Linked DNA regions of Prolixibacter sp. NT017. The protein of the gene in region 2 interacts with the protein of the main gene of each other region in a pairwise test. Links are inferred from orthologs where the notes say so. Each region holds a gene or a part of one and is shown on either strand. Other genes may lie near its edges. The genes, in order: GJU87_RS19685, GJU87_RS14920 and sfsA.

Region 1 (7,804 bases), 1.2 Mb from region 2 along the record:
GGGAGCCTGGAAAGAGCGGGATGCCCTCGTGATGGATGATTCGCGTTTCCCGCTTTGGTCGGTGGATATTGATGCCTCGGAATTAGTGTTTCCACTGGAATTCAAATATGTCGTGTATGACGAGCGTGAGCGAAAAGTGATTTCGTGGGAAGATGGCAATAATCGTGTGATTCGTGATTTTGTCTGTAAAGAAGATAACAGCCTGAAAGTACATACCGACGAGAAGTTTCGTTTCCCGATTGGTGTTTGGCGGGGTGCGGGTGTGGCGCTGCCGGTATTTTCTATCCGGACCGAAAAAAGTGGAGGAATTGGTGAATTTCCTGACTTGAGAATGTTGGTTGACTGGGCTAAGAAAACTGGTCTCAAGATGATACAGCTCCTTCCGGTCAATGAAACGGTGGCTACGCAAAGCTGGATTGATTCTTATCCGTACAAGGTTATTTCTGCGATGGCCCTGCATCCGGTTTATGCGAACATTGAACTGATGGGAGAACTGAAAGACGGGAAGGTGATGCAGGATTTTCGGGAACAGCTTTACGAATTAAACCAGATGGAATCGGTTCCCTATGAGGAGGTTCACCGGGTTAAGTCGCGTTATTTTAAACAGCTGTTTGACCAAGAGATGGAAACGTTTCTGAATGATCGTGATTTTCTTCTGTTCTTCTCGGAAAACAAAGAGTGGCTGGTTCCTTATGCAGCATTTTGTTATTTGCGTGATCAGAATAAAACAGCCGCTCATCGTATGTGGAAGAAGTACGCCATCTATCGTCCAGAGGAGATACAGCAGCTTTGCGATCCGTCACAAAAACACTATCCCGATATTGCTGTTCACTATTTCATTCAGTATCACCTCGACCGGCAGTTGCGCGATGCGTCGAACTACGCCCGGAAAAACGGAATCGTGCTGAAAATCGATATCCCGATAGGCGTTAGTCCCGATAGCGTTGAGACCTGGGCGCATCCCGAGTTATTTAACCTGGAGGAACAGATAGGTGCACCGCCGAACGAGGATGACGATATGGGACAAAACTGGGGATATCCGACCTACAACTGGGAGCGCATGGCTTATGATGGTTACGATTGGTGGCGTAAGCGACTACTAAAGCTTGCTTCCTGGTTCGATGCTTATCGGCTGGCGCATGTGGTTGGATTTTTCCGTACGTGGGTAATCCCTTCATCGCAAACCAGCGCTGATATGGGATATTTTGTACCTTCTTTTCCGCTTACGCGGGATGAAATTATCGATGCCGGAATTCATTTCATCGAGGAGCGAATGACGCGGCCGTTTATCCGCGAATATTTTCTGTGGGATTTGTTCGGCGATTATACCGATGAGGTGAAGAACAGGTACCTGGAAGAGTATGGTTCGGGTAAGTACAATCTTCGTCCGGAAGTAGACACACAACGGAAAATTACTCTTCACTTTGAGCAGTTCAAGAAAGAAGGCAATCTTCCTGATAAGGAAACCCGGATGATGGAAGGCTTGAATTCGCTGGTTAGCGAGGTCCTGTTTTTGCGCGATCCGTATGACAAGTATAAGTTCCATCCCAGAATTCGTCTTCAGGATACTTATTCGTTCATTAACCTGGATGAAGAAACGCGTTATAGTTTTGAGCAGCTGTATGTGGATTATTTCTACAAACGGCATGAAGATCTGTGGCGCGACAATGCTATGGTGAAACTTCCGGCATTATTGCGCACTTCCGATATGATGGCCTTTGGCGATGATTTGGGAATGAATCCTGACTGTGTGCAACGGGTACTGAAAGAGTTGGGCATCTTAACGCTCGAGGTGCAACGCAGGCCTCATGATACCGAGGTGGAATTCGGGCACCCGTCCGATGCGCCGTACCTGTCAGTCTGCACTACTTCCAGCCACGATATGACGACCATCAGGGGATGGTGGGAAGAAGACTACGAGCGTAGTAGCCGGTTTTTCCATACCCTGTTGGGACATGCAGGCGAAGTGCCGCATTTCATGGAGCCATGGATAGCGCGTGATATTATCAATCAGCATTTGTGGTCGCCGGCTATGTGGGCCATCTTTCCTTTACAGGATTTACTGGCCATGGACGGTGAATTGCGCTGGGAGAAGATATGGAACGAGCGGATTAACATCCCGGGGATAACTTATTACTATTGGCGCTACCGGATGCATTTGAAGATGGAAGAGTTGTTACACTCCGATGGCTTTAATCATGCGTTGAGTAAGATGATCGAGCAGTCGGGTAGAAATAACGATTATTAATTTTTCGCTGTTTACCGATAATTAAGCGGGATTTACCGATTTAGCATTTTGGATTCTGCTCTTTCGGGCTATTTTTGAGGTAAACAATAAAAATTAATATCATGACATCAAACCATAATCCGCATTTCCCTCAGGATGATTTTGCGAAACCTTATCGTTCTCATAAAGGAAATCGTCCACTCCTTGGATTGATACTGGTCCTGATTGGAGTTATTTTGATCGCCGATAATTCCGGAATGATACCTTATTCAGTATCCCGTATTGTCATTAGCTGGCAGATGCTGCTTATCGTAATTGGCTTATTTAACCTGGCCAAACGAGCTGTTACGCCTGGTCTTATTTTAATTGCGATAGGAGGATTTTTCCTCTTGCCTCGCATTTCAGGCGTTCCCGAAAATATAGTTTATAATTTCTGGCCGGCTGTACTGGTCATTGTCGGTCTGGTATTTTTAATGGATCGAACACGGCACGGAGGGAACTTTAAAAAAGGGGTGAATTCAACTGACTATTTTGACGAAGTCGCAGTGCTGGGCGGCCGTGAAACTTCCTTGGTAACAAATAATTTTAAAGGCGGAAAAGTGACGACTATTTTTGGTGGTTGCACATTTAATCTGTTGAAGGCAAACCCGGCAGAAAACTGTACCATCGATATGTTCACCATGTTTGGTGGTTCCAAGTTCATCGTACCATCCGATTGGAACGTGAAAGTGGAGGTCGTAGCTATTCTTGGCGGATTCTCTGACAAGCGCTCTATCTCATTGAGTGAAGTCGATAGTAACAAAGTAGTAGTCATAAAGGGATTTGCGATTTTCGGCGGAGGAGAAGTGGCTAATTTACCTTAACCATCAAACCACTAACCTATGACTCACCCATTTGTTGCTAATCGGCGTTTTCTGGTCATATATCTATCGGTTCTGATCGTTATCGGGATCGGTATCTTTTTGGTGCTGGCCTTGAATAATCCGGTGCCCTGGTGGTTTGCCTTTACCGACAGCTTTGTCAATATTGTGCTTTTCGGAGGCATGGGACTAGGTGTATGGTACATGGTTGTGTATACCGATCCGGATGAGATGACCCGTTTGCAGTTTCTGGGGAATCATATCGCTGCTGCCCTGATATTTATTTCCCTGTGGCTCTTTGTTGGGGGAGTAATCGTTCATTTGTTTGTGCAGTCGCCCACTTATTACGGGTTTTATGAGAATAGTTATCCCGGCCGTGCCTGGACCTGCATGTTGCTCTACGTCTTGCTGGTTCTGTTTTATTATCTGATTGTTTACTACCGGAATTTCAGGGAAAAAGTAGAACGCACTGCACAGCTTGAATCGATGGTGAAGGAATCTGAGCTGAAGGCTCTGAAGTCGCAAATCAATCCACATTTCCTGTTCAATAGTTTAAACTCTATTGCGTCTTTAACGATGACAAGGCCGGAGCGTGCCCGCGAAATGGTGGTATGCCTTTCAGAATTTATGCGGTATTCGCTTAAAAGCCGGAATGAGGATAAAGTTAGCCTGAATCAGGAGTTGCACAATATTGAGCTGTACCTGAAAATAGAGAAGGTGCGATTTGGTAGTAAGTTAAAGTATCATATTGATGTTGAAGAAGCGGCCGGAGAGAGCATTGTACCCAACCTTATATTGCAGCCGGTTTTTGAAAATGCCATTAAATACGGGGTGTATGAAGCGATTGAACCGGTTGAGATCAGATTAAAAGCGGTGGTGGCGGCTGAATTTCTTGTTCTCGATATTGAAAATGATTTTGACCCGGAAGCCGTTCCAACAAAAGGTGAAGGTGTAGGACTCCGAAATATTGGGAGTAGGCTTAGGGTGATGTACGGACGTAGTGGACTGTTGGATATCGAAAAACGGATGAATACATTTCATGTTCACATGAAAATTCCTCAGGGCGAAGTTGACTAGCCGGAAAATATCAAAAGAATGTTACTTGTCATCTTGACATTGAATCAATTGAAAACCTTTTTGCCATGAAAAAATATCGCGTCCTTATTGTTGATGATGAAGATCTGGCCCGTGAATTATTAATTGAGTACCTCAAAGAAGACCAACGTGTTGAAGTGATCGGAGAATGTTCGAACGGGCTTGAAGGAGTGAAGGCTGTTCAGGAGCTGCATCCCGATTTGGTGTTCCTGGATATTCAGATGCCTAAAGTCAACGGTTTCGAGATGCTGGAGCTGCTAAACGAGCCGCCGGAAATTATTTTTTCCACGGCATTCGATCAATATGCCATCCGCGCCTTCGAGATGAACGCCGTTGATTACTTGTTGAAGCCTTACCCAATCGAGCGGCTTTCTCAGGCTGTTGATAAAGCTATCGAACGAATCGAGAAAAAAGATATCGAACAGCTGCCTGTTGAAAAGTTAGTCAGGGATCACGATGATCAGGTGGTTCATGTGGAACGGATTGTCGTTAAATCCGGGAGTAAAATCCACATTATTCCGGCCAGCGATATCCGCTATATTGAGTCGCAGGACGACTACGTGATGATCTACTGGAAGAATGAACATGCAATGAAACAGAAGACGATGAAATACTTCGAGACTCACCTGGATCCGCAGCAATTCATTCGTATTCATCGTTCTTATCTGGTGAATGTATCACAAATCAGCGAAATTCAGCAGTACGAGAAAGAGTCGTGGGTACTTCGGCTTAATGGTGGTGAAAAACTGAAGGTTAGTAAATCGGGTTACCGCAATCTTCGGGAAAGGCTGAGTTTTTAATATTGTTGTTAATAAGGTGTGAATAACGTTTTTTTTATCAACTCTCCTTCAACTGGAATGTAATGAATCAAAGCAGACAAAAGATCTTCCTTTCCAGTTTATTAACTATCCGTAGGGATATATCATAAGGTTTTCAACTACTATTTGAACGTGATAGGCTGAGTTTTCAACAATATATTCACGGGTTTTAAACAAGAGTAGTTTGTGTCAGCGTTTCTCTTTAAAGATATTTTGGTAATCGACTGATTTTTATGCGGGAATATTCGCAGAATTCCCTTCTTTTGTGTGATTAAATCCTGCACCAGAGGATGATTGCATGTGTTACACTTTCGGTAAATAGTTTATTAGCGTTGCATAATGTCGGACCTGAAGGGTACAAGATACTTTGGGGACTGGCCGCTTTGCTCGTGCCGGTAATCGTGTACTATTTATGGAGGAGGGTTTCGTGGAGACGACTGTTCAGCGCGTCGAAAAACAGTGAATCAGGTAACGGAGAATTGTCATTGTCACTTTCTGGTGAACCGGAATTCAGACCCATTGTTTTGTATGTCAGAATGAAAAATCATTCGGACCGTACAATTGATATTGAAGCGCCGGTAATTGTATTTAAACGGTGGCGAAGTTCCCGAAAATTCAGGATACGGAAAGTAAATGAATCGGAGATTTATCCGCTGTTGTTGGATGCCGGCCAAACCCACGAGCTAACCGTGCAACTCGAACCTTTTTATCGGAAGGAACCCATTCTGAGAACCGCTACCAGAGTGAGAGTAGAAGTCGCGGAAGTGAATGGAAATATTCGGCTCGAAAGCCGGATTGTGCGTTTAAAATGGATATAGACTGTGAGAAACTGGAAATTTAATCCTGTTGAATTTGATAAATACCCCGTTTACGAAGGTAACGATTTAGGAGTATTCTGGTCTGAGGATAAGACCATGGTGAAGGTTTGGGCGCCTTCGGCAACCCGTATTTTTTTTCGGTTGTACCGGGAAGGATTTGGAGGCGATGCCGAGGTTGAACACTACCTCGAGCAAAGAGATAATGGCATCTGGCTTTTGGAGTTATCGGGAGACTGGAATGGTTGGTACTACACCCTTCAAGTACGCGACAACTACGGCTGGCTTCTGGAAGGTCCCGACATTTACGCTCGAAGCACCGGTATTAACGGCCGGCGTGGGATGATCTTCAATCCGGCGGAAACTAATCCGGAAGGATGGGCAGATGACGAACACGTTGTGCCAGCTTCTCCTACCGATATGCTCATTTACGAAACGCATATCCGTGATTTTTCCATGTCACCTGATTCGGGTATAGAACATAAAGGAAAATACCTGGGATTTACCGAGACCGGAACAAAAACACTCACAGGAGAAAAAACTGGACTGGATCATCTTGATGAGCTGGGAGTCACTCACGTTCATTTGTTGCCGGTTGCCGATTTCTATACGGTTGACGAAAGAAAGGAAGCTCCTCAATACAATTGGGGGTACGACCCGCTGAACTACAATACACCCGAGGGATGGTACTCAACTGACCCGAACGATGGCAGAGTACGGGTTAGAGAGCTGAAGCAACTGGTAAAGGCGTTACATGAACAGGAAATTGGCGTCATCCTCGATGTGGTTTACAATCATACTGGTCTTATCAACGAGTCGTACTTCAATCAAACCGTTCCCGGTTATTTTTATCGACAGAAAGAGGATGGAAGTTTTTCCGATGCGAGCGGATGCGGAAATGAACTGGCTTCTGAAAGGGCGATGGTGCGGAAGTATATCGTTGATTCGGTGATGTATTGGGCTTCAGAATATCATATTGATGGATTTCGTTTCGATTTAATGGGAGTGCTGGATATTGAAACGATGAATATCATTCGGGAAAGTCTCGATACTATCAACCCGAATATTTTCCTTTACGGCGAAGGATGGACTGCCGGCAAAAGCCCTCTGGAAAAGAAGAGGCGGGCGACCAAACGGCACACGTTGAAGCTCGACCGGATTGCCAGCTTTAGCGACGACATGCGCGACGGCTTGAAAGGAAGTGCTTTCGATCAGTTTAGTACCGGCTTCATCAGTGGTCATACGCTGCAGGAAGAGCGTTTGAAGTTTTCGATGGTGGGCGCGGTAAAACACGATCAGATTGCGTACGACTATGTCGAATCGTCGAAAGGCCCCTGGGCCAACGAAGCTGCACAATGTATTAATTACGTCTCATGTCACGACAATTTTACGTTGTTTGATAAGCTTCAATACTCCTGTCCGGAGGCTTCCAAGGCACAGATCGAACGAATGGTCCGGCTTGCCTTAGGTATTGTGCTTACTTCGCAAGGGGTGCCGTTTCTGCACGCAGGATCCGAAATGATGCGGACCAAGGGAGGTCATCACGATTCATATCGGTCACCCGATTTGTTGAACCAGATTGACTGGAGCCGGAAGCACGAATTTCACAATTTGTTCCTTTTCACTCAGAAATGCATTGAGCTGCGCCGGCAGCATCCGGCATTCCGGATGAGTTCTGCGAAAATGATAAACGAGAAGATGCGGTTCAACGGGAAATACATTCCCGGAATTATTCAATACGAGCTGGGTGATTATGCCAATGGCGATTCATGGAAGAGTATCCAGATGTTATTTAACGGAAATAATTACTCAGTTGAACTGGAAATTCCTGAAGCCAACTGGCTGGTTATTGCTGAGGACGGGGAAATTAATCCCAATGGAATGGGGCGGATGACTACCGGAAAAGTGCGCATTCATCCTACCTCGATGATGATTTTGGTGGCTGAAGATTAGAAAGCAGCAAGTAGAAGGTTGATATCCTTAACAGGA
Region 2 (7,719 bases):
TGCTTTGTAGATGGCATTGACTCCTTCGTTACGGGCCGCATGTCCGGTTTTGCCAACCGCTTCGGCGTCAATAACCAGCAACCCTTTTTCGGCGATGGCCAGATTCATCCCGGTAGGTTCGCCCACTAGCCCCAAATCAATCGGTCCCAGTTCGTCTAAAATGGAGGCGACGCCATTGGTCCCGGAAATCTCTTCTTCGGCGGTAGCACTCCAAATCAGGTTGAACGGCAATTCCGATAACTCGTCGAAATAGCGGAAAGCGGCCAGTTGGGCAACCACTGAGGCGCCGGCATCATTGCTGCCCAGACCGGTCAGTTTGCCATTTTCCACCACCGGCGTAAAGGGATCATTCGTCCAACCATTGGCCGGCTTCACCGTATCGATGTGTGAATTGAACAACACAACGGGCTTCCCATCCTGCCAGTTCCTGTTCTTCAGCCAAAGATTATTTCCCTGACGGAAAGGAGAAAATCCCCACTCCTTTGCCTGATTTTCCAGAAACGTAGCAACCGCATCCTCATCGCGACTTAACGACGGAATGCCAATCATATCCTGCAGCAGACGATAGGCGTCGCTGTGAAGTTTTTCAATCGAAAGATTCATAGCATAAGTAAACAGCTGCTTCCCGGACGGAAAGCAGCATCAAATGAGTGTATTCAATTATTCTTCCTCTTCTTCGTGGAAAAGTGCCAGGCGGGTTCCGCCTTTGGAACCGGAAAGGGCCGATGCGTTGGTCACGACCACCGCGTTAACTCCCTGTTTCATCGCATTGAAACCGGTCGTCAGTTTCGGAATCATGCCACCATTTACTGTTCCGGTCGATTTCATCTCTTCGAATTCGGCCATGGTAATTTCATCAATCACCGAATCTTCATCCGATTCGTCCATCAGCACGCCGCGTTTATCGAAGCAATAAATTAGCGTGACCCGATAACTGGAGCTTAACGCAATGGCCAGTTCCGAAGCAATGGTGTCGGCATTGGTATTGAATAATTGACCATCGCCGTCGTGCGTGATAGGCGCTACCACCGGAACCGCACCATTCTCGAGCAATTCGCGGAGCATGCGATTATTCACATTGACCACATCGCCCACAAAGCCGTAATCAACCTCGGCAACGGGACGTTTTTTGGCACGGACAACATCCAAATCGGCACCAGTCAATCCAAGAGCGTTGGTTCCCAAAGCCTGTAGCTTCGCAACCAGGTTTTTATTGACCAGGCCGGCATATACCATGGTAACCACCTCCAGGGTTCCTTCATCCGTAACGCGGCGACCTTCCACCATTTTCGGTTTAACGCCCAACTTTTCGCCAATGGCTGTCGCCTTGGTGCCTCCACCATGTACCAGAATCTTATTTCCGGCGATGCGCGAAAAATCACGAAGCAGGTTTTGAAGCGATTCTTCTTCCTCCACTACCTTTCCGCCCACTTTGATGATGGTCAGATGTTCGATCATTTTAGTTCCTCCAGTATCATTTTTAACACCGCCTGTGCCGATACTTCGCGGTTGGCAGCCTCCTGAATGACGATGGAATCGGGACTATCAATTACACCATCGGAAACAACCATATTCCGGCGAACCGGCAGGCAATGCATGAATTTTGCCTGATTGGTCAGAGCCATTTTTTCCTCGTCGACCGTCCATTTTCGGTCACGGGAAAGGACCTGTCCATAACTACTGTAAGATGCCCAATTTTTTGCATAAATAAAATCGGCATTGGAAAAAGCTTTCTTCTGATCGTATTCAACCTTCACATCGCCCATAAATTCAGGCGCTAATTCATATCCTTCGGGATGGGTAACCACCAGTTCGTAATCGGTTTGACGCATCCATTCCACAAACGAATTGGGAACAGCCTGCGGTAATGCTTTTGGATGTGGAGCCCAGGTCAGCACCACTTTAGGCCGCTCTTTCGTTTTAAACTCCTCAATGGTCACATGATCGGCAAATGACTGCAGCGGATGCCGTGTGGCGGCTTCCATGCTGACGACGGGAACGCCGGAGTAATCGATAAACTGGTTGATGATTTTTTCCTGGTAATCATCTTCTTTGCTCTTGAACTGCGCGAACGACCGCACTCCAATAATATCACAGTATGAACCAATGACCGGAATTGCTTCCCGCAAATGTTCGGGTTTGTCTCCATCCATGATGATCCCCAGCTCCGATTCGAGCTGCCAACCATCCTGATTCACGTTCAACACCATCGTGTTCATGCCCAGATTCATCGCCGCCTTTTGAGTACTGAGGCGCGTACGCAAACTCGAGTTGAAGAAAATCAGCACCATGGTTTTGTTTTTGCCCAGATGCTGATAGGCAAACGGATTCTTTTTCATTTCGAAAGCGATTTTCAGCGCTTCGTCCAGGTCGGGTAAATCGTGTACGGATGTAAAATGCCTCATGATCTATTTTTTCAGCTCGTTATGTATTCTTAATAAGTTGATGAGATTATTTCGGACGGATTTGTCCGTCGCCTTCTATCAGCCACTTGTAGCTGGTGAGTTCTTCCAACGCCATCGGGCCGCGGGCATGCAGCTTTTGTGTGCTAATGCCGATTTCGGCGCCCAAACCAAATTGCGCTCCGTCAGTGAAAGCAGTGCTGGCGTTTGTATACACTGATGAAGCATCGACCAGTTTGCGGAACAGATCGAGATGCTCCTGATTTTCGGAAATGATGGCTTCGCTGTGCTTGGAACTGTATTCGGCAATGTGATCGAGCGCCTCTTCGAAAGACGCTACGGTTTTGATGGCCATTTTATAATCGAGAAACTCGGTTCCGAAGGATTCTTCGGTCGCCGGCTTCAATAAATCTTCCGGATAATGCTCTTCCAATGCTTCCATTGCCTGTTCGTCGGCAAAAATTTCCACCTGACTTTCCGGCAGCAATTCCGCCAGGTAAGGCAAATCGCTCAGACGCGACTCATGAATGACTAGGCAATCGAGCGCGTTACAAACACTCGGACGACGCGTTTTCGCATTGTTGATGATCTCGCGCCCTTTCTCTTCATCACCGAACTCATCGAAATACGTATGGCAAATTCCCGCACCCGTTTCGATGACCGGAATGGTTGCATTTTCGCGGACGTAATTGATGAGTCCCTGACTTCCGCGGGGAATCAGCAAGTCGACATAGCCCTGTGCATTGAGCAACTCGCCTGTCGCTTCCCTCCCGGGAGGAAGTAAAGTCAGTACATGGGCATCGATGTTGAACGATTTCAATACCCGGTGAATAATGGACACGATAGCTTCATTGGAATCCGCTGCATCGCTTCCGCCTTTCAACACACAAACATTTCCTGATTTCAGGCATAGCGAGAAAACGTCGAAGGTTACATTCGGACGGGCTTCGTAAATAATGCCGATGACACCAAACGGCACACTGACTCGTTTGATTTGCAATCCATTCGGTCGGGTTGTTTCCGACAATACTTTTCCCAACGGCGAAGCCATGGAAGCTACACTTCGCATGTCGGATGCAATTCCTTCGATTCGTTCCGCGGTCAGCTTCAGTCGGTCATACTTCGGATCGAATGGCGCCATCCTTTGCAGATCTTTCTCGTTCTCCTTCAGGATAAAATTCGTTTCCTTTACGGCTTCGTCAGCAACAGCCATCAACACCTGATTGATGGTCTCTTCCGTCACCAGATTCAGTTTCCGACTCGCCTGAAGCGCCTGCTCAAATTTTTCTCGATACTGCATGTCCGGTCGTTTTTTTCAGTTTCTGTTGTTTCAATAGGTGGGTCCTGTTATTCTTCCCCAACACTGGAGAACAATATTCTTTAAACGATTTGCGACCCCTCTAAATTTTTCTGCTATTAATCAAACTATATTGGATGCTTCTCAAACCGTTTTAGATACTTCTTAAATCGCGCTAGATACCCACCACACCGTCTTAGATGACCACCACATCGTCTTAGATGACCACCACACCGTCTTAGATAATCACCGGAATTAACTAGAGCGACTTATTAATTACTTTGTTTTTTATAAATCTTTTTATTAAACACCCACAATATTTTTAATCATATAGTTGAATCCATTTAATATTTATAAAAATCTATTGGTGTCTTTTAAACATTTATTGCCATTTTGCCAGAATATCTTAATTCTTCTGAAATTTCTTATAGACAATTCATTTGACTCCCCAAATTTTCCAACATCTCCAGGGAGAAACACCTCCGTTAAAACCAGGCGCTACCCCAGGTAAAGGTAATCGTAGTGAATAAATGGTTTGTCGTATTTAGCGCCCATTTCCCGTTCCACAATTTTGGAGGAGAAGCCCGCTTTCCCCAATCCCAGCAACTTTCCACCGGCATCTTTCACCCGCACGATGTCGCCGGTTTTAAACTGCCCCTGCACCCCGGTAATTCCGATAGTGAGCAAGCTGGTTGCCCGGTGGGAAAGCAACGCATCGCGGGCGCCGTCATTCACAAACACTTCGCCGCGGGCAAAATCGTCTGAGTGTGCCAGCCACTTCTTCACTGTATTCGATTTCCGTTTTTCCGGTTCGAACCAGGTATGTGGTATATCCGAGTTCGGATCCATCAAATCAGTCAGAATATTCAAATGAACACCGTTCGCAATATGAACGGCTACGCCCTGCCCTGCCAACTTCGAGGCGATAGAACTTTTGGTTAACATGCCTCCCCGGCCGAAATTCGACTTCTGAGTAGAAATTAATTCTTCAGAAACCGTTTCGCCAACAGCAATATGCCGAATCAATTCACTGTCCGGTTCGCCCGGGTTTCCACGGTATACTCCATCCACATTGGTCAGCAAAAACAGCGCCTCCACATCCATCATGGAAGCAATGAGGCCGGAAAGTTCGTCGTTATCGGTAAACATCAATTCCGTAACCGAAATGGCATCGTTCTCATTGATAACCGGCACGACGCCACTTTCGAGCAACGTGTTGATGCAATTACGCATGTTCAGGTAATGTTGCCGGTCGCTGAAGTTCTCCTTGGTGGTTAAAACCTGGGCACACGTCAGTCCGTGCTCCCTGAACAGGTCGGCATACCGGTTGATGAGCTTTACCTGCCCTACGGCGGACCACAACTGCCTCCTTGAAACCGTATCGTGCTTTTTCTGGGGCTCCACCTCAGCCCGACCTGCAGCTACCGCACCCGATGAAACGAGAATCACCCTGACACCTTTTTTCTGCAACGCAGCAATCTGATCGACAAAGTGCGCCATACGCGCAACATTCAGCATACCGTCTTCGCGGGTAAGCAGATTGCTTCCAATTTTCACCACAATGCTGGAGTAGCGGTTTGCCATGAGATAAATGCCTTTTTTCCTGAAAAGTAAATTTCAGGCGAATGGGGGTTTTACATTTCCGGAGACGGATACTTAACCGTTGTTAATTTTATTGTATGATACCAGTAATCCCTGAATTAAAGCCGACGAAAATCCCTGATGTTCCATCGCGTTCAATCCTGAGATGGTAATTCCTTTCGGTGTGGTTACCTTGTCGATTTCCCTTTCGGGATGATGACCAGTTTGCAGAATGAGTTCGGTAGCACCCTTCACCGTCTGAGCAACAATTTCCTGCGCTACTTCTGCGCCAAAGCCAATCTCAATCCCACCTTGCGTAGCCGCACGAATGAATCGAAGAGCAAACGCAATCCCACAGGCTCCCAAGACAGTAGCGGCTGCCATCAGCTCTTCATTGATGTAGATAACTTTTCCAAGCGTTTCGAAAAGCTCCTGAATCACCTCTTTTTGCTCGTCATTGCAATCGGGTGCCGAAATACAGGTCATCGACTCCTGCAGTGCAATGGCTGTGTTTGGCATCACCCGGAATGGAATAACATTGTCTGGCAACCACGATTTCAAGCTCTCAATGCTCACACCCGTCATCAGTGAAGCCACCATCTGCCCGGTAACAAGCGCGCTACTAATTCCCTGAAGGACACCTTCGGCCTGGTAAGGTTTCACCGCCACAATAACCAAATCGGCTCCTTTCACCGCAGCGGCGTTGTCTGCAGTAACACGAACACCTTGCTTTGCCAGGTCGTCGAGCAAATGCGGTCGCCGACGGGTAATCACCAGTTGCTTCGCAGGTAAACCGGCTTTCAAAAAGCCCTCGGCCATGGCCCGTCCCAGGTTTCCTCCTCCAATGATGCAAATATTCAGGTTCTTCATAGCTTTTCTCATTTTTGTCCTATTCTGCGTTACCACAAACCTAAAGCAGAACACAAATAAGACAATCAATTTAATACATTTTGCCGGTATTTTTAACCAATTATTAACCCAATACCCTTTTCAGCGATAATAAAAACCGCTCGGCTTGTTCACGGGTAACAGCTAAAGGTGGCAACAAACGGATGGTGTGAGTTCCGGTTACACCGGTAAATATCTTTTCTTCGAAGAGCAGCTTCTTTCGGATTTCTGCAATAGGCTCATCGAACTCCAATCCGAGCATCAGACCGCGGCCACGGACTTCCTTGATTTTGTCAATGCCAGTCAGCGACGCCATCAGGTAGTTGCCTACAACTTCAGCGTTTTCGATTAACTGCTCATTCTGCATAATGTCTAACACAGCAATGCTGGCAGCACAGGCAAGATAATTGCCACCAAAAGTTGTTCCCAGCATTCCTTTGCGGGCTTCAAACTCCGGACTAATCAAAACGCCTCCTACCGGGAAACCGTTTCCCATTCCTTTCGCTATGGTGATGAGATCGGGCTTCACATTGGCATATTGATGCGCAAAGAATTTTCCGCTTCGCCCGTAACCCGATTGGATTTCATCCAGAATCAGGACAGTTCCGTACCGATGACAAAGTTTTCCGGCTTCTTCCAGGAAAGAAGGTTCCGGCACACGGCAACCCCCAATGCCCTGAATGCCTTCCACTATGACCGCCGCCACATCGCCTTCCATTAGTTCGCTTTCTAAGGCTTCTACATCATTCAATGGAAGAAAAGTCCGCTCCACGGTATCGTTCAAAGGTGACACAATGGAAGGGTTATCGGTTACAGCTACGGCTGCAGAAGTACGGCCATGAAACGACTTCTCGAAAGAAACAATGCGGGCTCTTTCTGTATGAAAGGAAGCCAGCTTCAATGCATTTTCGTTGGCTTCGGCACCCGAGTTGCACAGGAAAAGAGAATAATCTTCGTAACCGGAAAGTGCTCCCAGCTTATGAGCGAGTTCGCGCTGTAATGGATTCTGGACTGAGTTGGAATAGAATCCCATTTTCTTCAGCTGTTCGCTCAACATTTGAACATAATAAGGATGCGAATGCCCAACAGAAATCACGGCGTGTCCGCCGTATAAATCGAGGTATTCGACGCCATTTTTATCGGTGATGGTACACCCTTTGGCCGCCACCGGTTCTACATCGAACAGCGGATATACATCGAAAAGTTCCATGTTTTTTCGAATTTATTTTTGGGATTAAAATGCGACCGGCTTCAGGTTGAGCCCGGCGGTTTCCTTCAATCCGAACATCAGGTTCATGTTCTGTACAGCCTGCCCTGACGCACCTTTCAAAAGGTTATCGGTGCAGGAGAGAATAAGCAGTTTGCCATCATGTTTTTCCAGGTAAAGCAGTGCTTTATTGGTATTCACCACCTGCTTCAGGTCCGGATTTTCCGGTGACAAATGCACAAACGGATGCCCTTCGTAATAGCGCTGATACAGTTCGCGGGCTTCTTCCACTGTTCCTTCGAAATCGGTGTAAACCGAAGCAAAAATACCGCGCGCATGATTTC
Region 3 (7,828 bases), 2.4 Mb from region 2 along the record:
TATTAAATTTTCTCGCCCGCTTCCCAGTTTGTATTCTTATTCTAGTCCGGGCTTTCCATAATTTTCTAATTTCGCAGCCTGACTAATTACCTGCATTTCACAAGACATCCGAAACGAATAAACGGTTCGAATGAATGCTTTTTTAAGCTCCTCCTGGAACAGCTCACACTGTTACTGTTGAAAATTCGTAACTCCTTCAAGTCTTTGCACCGGGATGCGGGAATTTTAACTTAATTCTATGAAAATAAATAATTTCACCCCAAAAGTTTTAGCCTTTACTTTGGGACTTTTTGTAATGGCATTTGGCGTAGCCCTGTCGGTAAAAGCCAACCTTGGAGTTTCGCCTATTTCTTGCGTTCCGTATGTTTTTAGTTTGAAATATCCGCTGACACTGGGCGAAACCACCATCATTATGAATGTCTTCCTCATTTTGCTACAAATGGTATTACTGCGAAAAAGGTATCAACTGTTCCAACTGATTCAGTTTCCTGTTATCTTCCTCTTCGGCATTTTCATTGATTTTACCCTGCATCTCATTTCATGGCTTAACCCGGTCAGCTATGCAGGACAGGCTTCCACGTGCCTACTAGGTTGTGTTATCCTGGCATTTGGCGTGTTTCTTGAAGTAAAAGCAGGACTCACTTATCTGCCCGGCGAAGGTTTGGCAATGGCCATTACCCAAACATTTAAAATTGAATTCGGAAAGACAAAGATTGGTGTCGACAGTTCGCTCGTATTAATTGGCATCGTCAGTTCGTTAGGTCTTTTGTCCGGAATCAGTGGAATCAGGGAAGGGACAGTTGCTGCAGCCGTACTGGTTGGTTTTATTGTCCGGTTCCTTAACCGAAAGATTAACTTCCTTGATGTATGGCTGAATATTAAACCGGAAGAAGAAAAGGCAACCCCCAACAAGGATGTCAAAGGACCGGTTGCTCCCCACCTGGTAATTACCATTTCGCGTGAATACGGAAGCGGCGGTCGCGAAATAGGAAAAGCGGTGGCCGAAAAGCTGGGATTGAAGTTCTATGACAAGAACCTGATTGAGCTAACGGCAGGGAAAAGCGGTTTCACCCGCGAGTACATCGAGCAACACGAACAGAAATTGGCGCATACCCTGTTGTACGATTTGTACGAACAGGAATATGCCTACATCAACGAACGCAAACCTCCGCTGAATGCTTTATTCCTGGTACAAAGCAAAGTCATCCGCGAAATCTTCCGGAAAGAATCCTGCGTGATTGTCGGGCGATGTGCCAATTTTATACTGAAAGACCAGCCGGGCTGCGTCAATGTATTTGTTCACGCCAACGGCGAATTCAGGAAAAACAAAATAGTAAACGAATACGGTGTTCAGCCCGACAAGGCCGACAAGGTGCTGGAACGGACAGACCGAGAACGTTCGAACTACTGTACGCACTACACGGGCAAAGTATGGAACGACGCAACCAACTACCATCTCACGGTCGACAGCTCGCTGCTGGACATCGAAGCTACAGCCGACCTGATTGTCGAAACCGTGAAGGCGAAACAGCTGACACTGGCTTAACCGCAAATGATCTTCACCACCGGGCTTGTCACTACGCAGGTCCGGTGTTTTTTTCTTTTTCCTGGAGAGAATTACAGGGTAAGATTCGCGGCATTTGGGGCAATGCACACACCGGTACAATGAATTAACACATATTTTACCCCGAAGTGAACCACCGGACGTAATTTTGCACAAAAATTTCAATCGGTGAACACAGACAAACTAAAAGGCCACTCAGCCCTGCTTGCCGCCCTGTACCGGAAAGGACCTGTCACCTGACTGAAGTTCGCCCAGCCACTTTCCACGGGGGAACCGGGTGCCAACCTGCCATAAAACTACCTGCTTCATACTTATATCGTATCTAACAGATAATTTCCCCTCAAAATTTTAATCCTGATTATTTTCAATTTTAATTATGGTTAGAATAATTTTTAATCTGGATTAAATTATATTTTAATCAGGATTATTTCATAAATTAGTAATTATAATCAAAGTAAAATAACTAAACCTTTCTACCAAAACCATGGCACTTCAATACAAAATCATCTCGACCGTAAAACGCGGAGCAGCTGAGGATAACGTAAGAATCTGGTTTCCCAAGTTAACCGGCTCCCGTAAAATCGAACTGCAACAAGTTGCTGAGATAATGGAAAAACGCTCGACAGCATCGGAAGCTGACATTCAGGTGGTAATAACGGGCCTGGTGAATTTAATACCCGAGTTACTGCTTGACGGCAATACGGTAAAAATCGATAACTTTGGTTCCTTCCGGTTGCACGCAAAAGTGAGTACCGAAGATTCACCCGATAAGGTAACGTCGCGCAACATTAATGACTTGCGGATTAGTTTCCTTCCTGATAAGCGAATAAAGCAAGCGTTGAAACGGGCTAATTTCAAGAAAAAGAAGGAATAAATTACCGCTTCCGTGCACGAGACAAAACCCGTACGCCCATTAAAATAAAAATACCACCGGCCAGCCATGCTACCACCACATTGTCGTTAATGAGCTGTCCTCCGGAAAAGAAAATATAAAATCCGAGCACAGCCAGCAGACCGCCAATGGTAAAGTTGACATAGGCATACTTCTTCGAACTCCGTGGAATATAAATCCAGTGCGGATAGGTTCCTCCGGTAAAATAGCCATCTACATACATCTTACTAATCCATTCAAGATGTTGGTCGATGTAACTTCCGGTTTCCGTTTGCCGGTCAATCTTGCTCACCTGCCACATTTCAGTTGGGGTATTCCGGAAAGCGGCATAGTTGGGTGATAACTTTTTCAATTCGCTCAGACTTTCATCGACAGCGAGCAAATCTTCCCATTTCACGTTCCGGACGAAATCGCTTTCACTCCGAATCGCGTCGCGGCTCAATAGAAAAAGTTCGCCCCGGGGAGTCCGGTAGGCGAACGTCACCGGTTTCTTTTCGCGAACAACATGATACGTAGTAATAAAGGGAGATATGGAACGCATAATTTTCATAACCAATTGCTTTTAAGCTTTTACTAATTGCTACGAGTAGAGGCCCCGGTTAGGTTTCGGCATATACCGTTAAAAAGGAGTAAAACATGGTGAATTAGAAGTCGGCACAAAAAAGCCCCGGATATCGACTTTGTATCCGGGGCCAAATTCTTTTTTTTTGATAGAAACTTATTCGTCCCAATCGAGCCAGGCCGAAACCAGCCAGAAATTCATTTTGTCTCCCTCGCGGGGTTGTGCTTTGGGAATGCTGAAGGTAATCTGATGCGTGCCGGCTGCAATGGAATCCAGCGGAATAGTAACCGGTGGCACATCCGTTCCGGGGCACCAGTTGGAGCGCGAGTAATCGGACGAGGCGATCGGCTCTTCCATCTCTTTTACTTTGTATTTGCCCGCTTTCCAATCGAGGTATTGCACCTTTCGCTTTTCGAGCCAAACGCCGGAGCTCGGATTAAATCGCCGGAATGATGCACAGTCGGTGCGCCAGGGAATGAAATCGTATACTTTTTTCCCGTCCAGCGAGATGATGTTTTCCTTTTGCACAAACTCGTCACCGCCATCATCGCCTCCATGCCCTGTAACGATGTACTGCAAACGGACATTTTTTGCCCCTGACGGGATGTCGACATTCACATTAATGTTCTTCCGGGCAAAAATATCCGGGTACCCTTGCGGACCGATGTAATAAACGGTATTCAGCACCGGTTCGGCATGGGTTGGCTTTTGTGCGTCGCAGGGAATATCACTTTCGTCGAAGTCGAGCGTGGCACTCAGCTGGTAGCCTTCCTTCGTCCAGGTATCCACCCACACACCAATCCACACGTCGCCTTCCAGCTGCGAGATACGGTCGGTGACATCTTCTTTCCACTGAACTTCCTTCGCCCATTTGTCGATGTAAACCGGCTTCCGAGCCGATGTCGAATCGCTGTAAAAGCCTACGCCAAACGGCGTCATAAAACGCATGAGTTCAAGAACCGGCTGGTAATCGTCGCCAGCAACGATGCCTTGCAATCCTTCCAGTTCTTTTGCCGGCTCAGGAAAGCTCTTCTTACCCGTCCAGATATTCAGGAAGTTCGTCGACGAATTCTGAGGAATCACAAATAGCGAACCGGACTTGTCCCACCGGTCGCCATGTGATTTCAGGGTAACCGTTGCCGTTACTTTCACCGACCGTTGAAAATTAGGCACATGGATTTTCTCCAGCAACAAGCGTCCGTCACCCAGATGAATGATACCGTTGGCATCCGGTTGAACGCTGTCTTTTGGGTATTTTCCCGGCACAAAATTGACTACCTGGTTATCGAAAACCAGATACGTTTGGTCGCCTACGGCCGGTATTTGTTTGGGCCCGCACGACGATAGCAGCAATAGAGCCAACAGATAAAGAAAGCTTCTTTTCATAGGATTCAACAATTGTTTGGTTAAGAATATTACAATTCAAAATCGAGTTTTCGCACCAGTTCAATGCCCTCCGGCGTTACCTCGGCCTGCATCGGGATAATTTCAACTCCTTCCCGGTAGGCCTCTCTAAGTGCCTTACCATATTCCGGGTCAATCTCATCAGCCGGGCCAAAACGTTCTACATCCATGCGCTGGATAATGTAAAGCATCACCGCACGCATCCCCTGTTTCTTCACTTCCATTAGTGTATTCAGATGCTTACGCCCGCGGGTGGTTACAGCATCCGGGAAAAGTGCATCAGGTCCCACTTTCATGGTTACATTCTTTACCTCAATGAAACAGGTTTCTCCCTCTTTTTGCGCCATCACATCGAAACGACTGTCGCCGAATTTCACCTCCCGTCTCACAGTCTCATAACCGCTCAATTCGGGAATTCGGTTATTACGGACTGCCTCAAAAGCAATTTTATTGGGATTGTTGGTATTAATTCCGACCCAACGTCCGTCAATTTTAATCATCTCCCAGGTGAATTTTGTTCTTCTTTTCGGATCGTTCACCGGTGTAAGGTGCACCTCCGCCCCATCTTCCAGGCAACTTTTCATTGTTCCGGAATTGGTACAATGGGCCGTTACTTCAGTCCCGTCATCTAATTTTACATCAGCCAAAAACCGTTTGTAACGCTTAATTAAACGACCATGTACCAGTTCTTCTCCAAATCTCATGTATTACTGTTTTTCTCTTATTTGTATTACAACTACCGATATTTCCTCCTGATAGGCTAACGATATGTTCAAAACTACACAATACCTTGTTTTCCATAGAAAACTTTATAAAGTTTGTGCGTCCGCCCAGATACAGTTTGATGAAAAATTTACCTCAATCGCGGAGATTTTATTAATCAAAATGTTATTTTTTTGTGGGAAGACTGTTTTAAATCAGGAGAATGCCGTAACTTGAAGATGTACATAAATAAAATCTAACCCTTTTCAATAGCATGCTTTACCCCCAGACAACTGAAAGACGAATGAGACTTCATCCGGTTACATTACTCTTTTCAGGTCAGAAAGAGACAGAATCCAAATTTAAGAAACAGTATTTCAGCGATTCGTTACCACAATTTCGGTTTGCGTTTCTGCTGTTAACGATTCTGTATGCCGGATTCAGTATTGTTGACTACCTGTATATTCCCAATCGCTTAACAACGTTCCTGTTCATCCGGTTTGGTATTGTACTGCCCCTGATGGCCGGGACTTTGTTTCTTTCCTATTCCCAATATTTTGAAACAGTATGGCAGGGCTTATTGACCCTTTGTTACATTGTTGCTGGTGCCGGGATTAGTTATATGCTCATTCTCGAGCCGGAGAACTTTACTTACTATGGTGGTCTCATGCTGGTATTTGCCGCAGGGTACTTCTTCATTAAACTGCGCTTTTTATATGCTTCCATAGCCGGATGGATTGTACTGATAGCGTTTGTTGCTGGAAAACTCATTGCACAACAGACGTTCTCGGAACTATTGGTCATCTCTATTTTCTTCTTCACTGCTATGAATCTGATTGGCATGTTCGGCTCCTACTACCTTGAATACTACTCAAGAAGGAACTTCTTTCAGCATCAGCAAAATCTGGAGCAACAAAACTTGCTCAATGAGGCTCACCAAAACCGCGAAAAGGAAGTTCAACAGCGCACGCTCGAGCTCAAACAAAGAAATAACCGGTTGGAACACGAACTGGAACGCAGTCGGATTATCGAAAACGAATTGATTCGTGTAAAAGAAAAAGCGGAAGAATCCGATCGATTGAAAACAGCTTTTATCACCAACCTAAGTCACGAACTGCGGACACCACTAAACTCCATTATCGGATTTGCTTATTTGTTGTCCGACGACGATATTGAACAGAAAGAACGCTTCGAATACCAACGAATTATACATCAGCAAACTGACCAGATGCTCAGCCAGATCAATGATATCGTTGAAATTTCGAAGATTGAAAGCGGAAGATACGAGATCGACTTTGTTCAGTGCAATCTCAAAGATATATGCCTGGATGTTACTGAAACGATGAGAAAGCAACTGCTGCCTGAGGTCGGGCTGATTATTGATGAAAAATCGGAAAATCAAATCATTCCTGATGTTAAAACCGACTGCGACCGGTTGACTCAAATCCTGAAGCAATTGATTTCGAATGCGATTAAGTATACGCAAAAAGGAGAAATCAAGGTGGGATATGGCATCAACCAACGGGAGCGCCTGCTGGAATTCGATGTCAGCGACACCGGCATTGGCATTTCGGAAGAGAACCGGCAGAAAATATTCCAACGCTTCACTAAACTCGATCCGTTTGCCCAGGGAACCGGATTGGGACTTTCGATATGCAAAGCGCTTATCGAGCAAATGGGTGGCAATATCGACCTGGAATCGAGTCCCGGAAACGGAACGACTTTCCGGTTCAGTATTCCTTATGCACCTGTTGAAGCGCCGGTTAGTTAGCTCTGAGTTACCTTTAACCAGGCGCTGAATTGCGCATTATCAGACGGTGAAGCCATAGGCAAAATCCCTTCGACAATTTTCCCGTTAATTATTTTGGCTGGAAACCGAGACATTTGTTCTGTCATATCACGGTTGAACTTACCCGGTTTGCCAAAATTTATTTCCCAACGTCCTGCACTTTCAGGAGAAATCAATTGGCGCAATTTTAGCGTCAACGCTCCCATGTTGTAACGACAATTGATTTCCAAACAGGGATGCAACCGAAGGGAATTTTCTGCATCACGATAAAACAACAAATCAACTCCGAGCCAACCATGATATTGCCTCGAAAAATCACTTTCGGAAAGAGCCTCTTGCAACAAATGCCTGACAACCGGCAAATAAGTAGACAAAAAGCTAATCTCCTCAATCGAGAGACCGGGAGGTTTTTCACGAATATAATTCCCATGGTAACGTCCGGAAGCATCAGTTAAAAAAGAAGTCTGTCCGCGATAAGCAACCTCTCCCTTCCCTTCCGAATAGAATTGCAATGACAAATCGGCCACCTTGTCAAGCCTCGGTTCTACCATCACGAAGCCCTGCTGTTTCAAAAATCCTGAAATAACCTGATGATTCGATTGGTTGAACTCATTTTCTCTCAGCATTTGAATCCCCCTTCCTGAGGCACTCCATGGAGATTTTACTACCACCCGTCCCCACCGACTTTGCAACGCGATGATTTCATCTATTTCGGTGCAGGAAACCGGACATTTGTCTTCCGGTAACAACCAGTCGTTTTTCCCGACAACGTTTAAAACTTTCTTTAATACCCCGGCTGCTGCCTTCCGGCTGTATATATCACGAGAATTTTCCGTCCAATCGGCTACCGGCAAGCTTTTAAATTCGTTGGAACAACCATTTTTCAAAGGTCCCAACCTTTTGTGAACCGCAGGA

Evidence for each region.
Region 1: the proteins of GJU87_RS14920 (region 2) and GJU87_RS19685 interact in binary tests that used the Escherichia coli proteins (3 or more experiments, as listed by UniProt). The link is inferred for Prolixibacter sp. NT017 from one-to-one orthologs.
Region 3: the proteins of GJU87_RS14920 (region 2) and sfsA interact in binary tests that used the Escherichia coli proteins (3 or more experiments, as listed by UniProt). The link is inferred for Prolixibacter sp. NT017 from one-to-one orthologs.

The regions. Positions count from the first base shown.
Region 1 is NZ_BLAV01000001.1:4,734,929-4,742,732, forward strand. The notes cover bases 3,197-6,105. They hold GJU87_RS19685 (LytTR family DNA-binding domain-containing protein), read left to right. Parts: upstream 3,197-4,229; coding sequence 4,230-4,982; downstream 4,983-6,105. Other genes in these bases: GJU87_RS19680 (sensor histidine kinase), read left to right, coding at 3,197-4,164; GJU87_RS19690 (hypothetical protein), read left to right, coding at 5,291-5,818; pulA (type I pullulanase), read left to right, coding at 5,822-6,105. Outside these bases: GJU87_RS19670 (4-alpha-glucanotransferase), read left to right, coding at 1-2,248; GJU87_RS19675 (LiaI-LiaF-like domain-containing protein), read left to right, coding at 2,350-3,090; more of GJU87_RS19680, read left to right, coding at 3,109-3,196; more of pulA, read left to right, coding at 6,106-7,768; GJU87_RS19700 (alanine dehydrogenase), read right to left, coding at 7,765-7,804. UniProt on the Escherichia coli protein: Member of the two-component regulatory system BtsS/BtsR, which is part of a nutrient-sensing regulatory network composed of BtsS/BtsR, the low-affinity pyruvate signaling system YpdA/YpdB and their respective target proteins, BtsT and YhjX.
Region 2 is NZ_BLAV01000001.1:3,579,754-3,587,472, forward strand. The notes cover bases 1,578-4,401. They hold GJU87_RS14920 (glutamate-5-semialdehyde dehydrogenase), read right to left. Parts: upstream 3,703-4,401; coding sequence 2,452-3,702; downstream 1,578-2,451. Other genes in these bases: GJU87_RS14915 (N-acetylornithine carbamoyltransferase), read right to left, coding at 1,578-2,405; proB (glutamate 5-kinase), read right to left, coding at 4,198-4,401. Also shown: GJU87_RS14905 (M20 family metallo-hydrolase), read right to left, coding at 1-603; argB (acetylglutamate kinase), read right to left, coding at 661-1,458; more of GJU87_RS14915, read right to left, coding at 1,455-1,577; more of proB, read right to left, coding at 4,402-5,283; proC (pyrroline-5-carboxylate reductase), read right to left, coding at 5,356-6,150; GJU87_RS14935 (aspartate aminotransferase family protein), read right to left, coding at 6,254-7,378; argC (N-acetyl-gamma-glutamyl-phosphate reductase), read right to left, coding at 7,403-7,719. UniProt on the Escherichia coli protein: Catalyzes the NADPH-dependent reduction of L-glutamate 5-phosphate into L-glutamate 5-semialdehyde and phosphate. The product spontaneously undergoes cyclization to form 1-pyrroline-5-carboxylate.
Region 3 is NZ_BLAV01000001.1:1,189,435-1,197,262, reverse strand. What follows is about bases 3,281-6,213. They hold sfsA (DNA/RNA nuclease SfsA), read right to left. Parts: upstream 5,127-6,213; coding sequence 4,434-5,126; downstream 3,281-4,433. Other genes in these bases: GJU87_RS04890 (HAMP domain-containing sensor histidine kinase), read left to right, coding at 5,429-6,213; GJU87_RS04900 (PNGase F N-terminal domain-containing protein), read right to left, coding at 3,281-4,404. Also shown: GJU87_RS04915 (cytidylate kinase family protein), read left to right, coding at 239-1,546; GJU87_RS04910 (HU family DNA-binding protein), read left to right, coding at 2,049-2,438; GJU87_RS04905 (hypothetical protein), read right to left, coding at 2,440-3,006; more of GJU87_RS04900, read right to left, coding at 3,175-3,280; more of GJU87_RS04890, read left to right, coding at 6,214-6,895; GJU87_RS04885 (hypothetical protein), read right to left, coding at 6,892-7,828. UniProt on the Escherichia coli protein: Binds to DNA non-specifically. Could be a regulatory factor involved in maltose metabolism.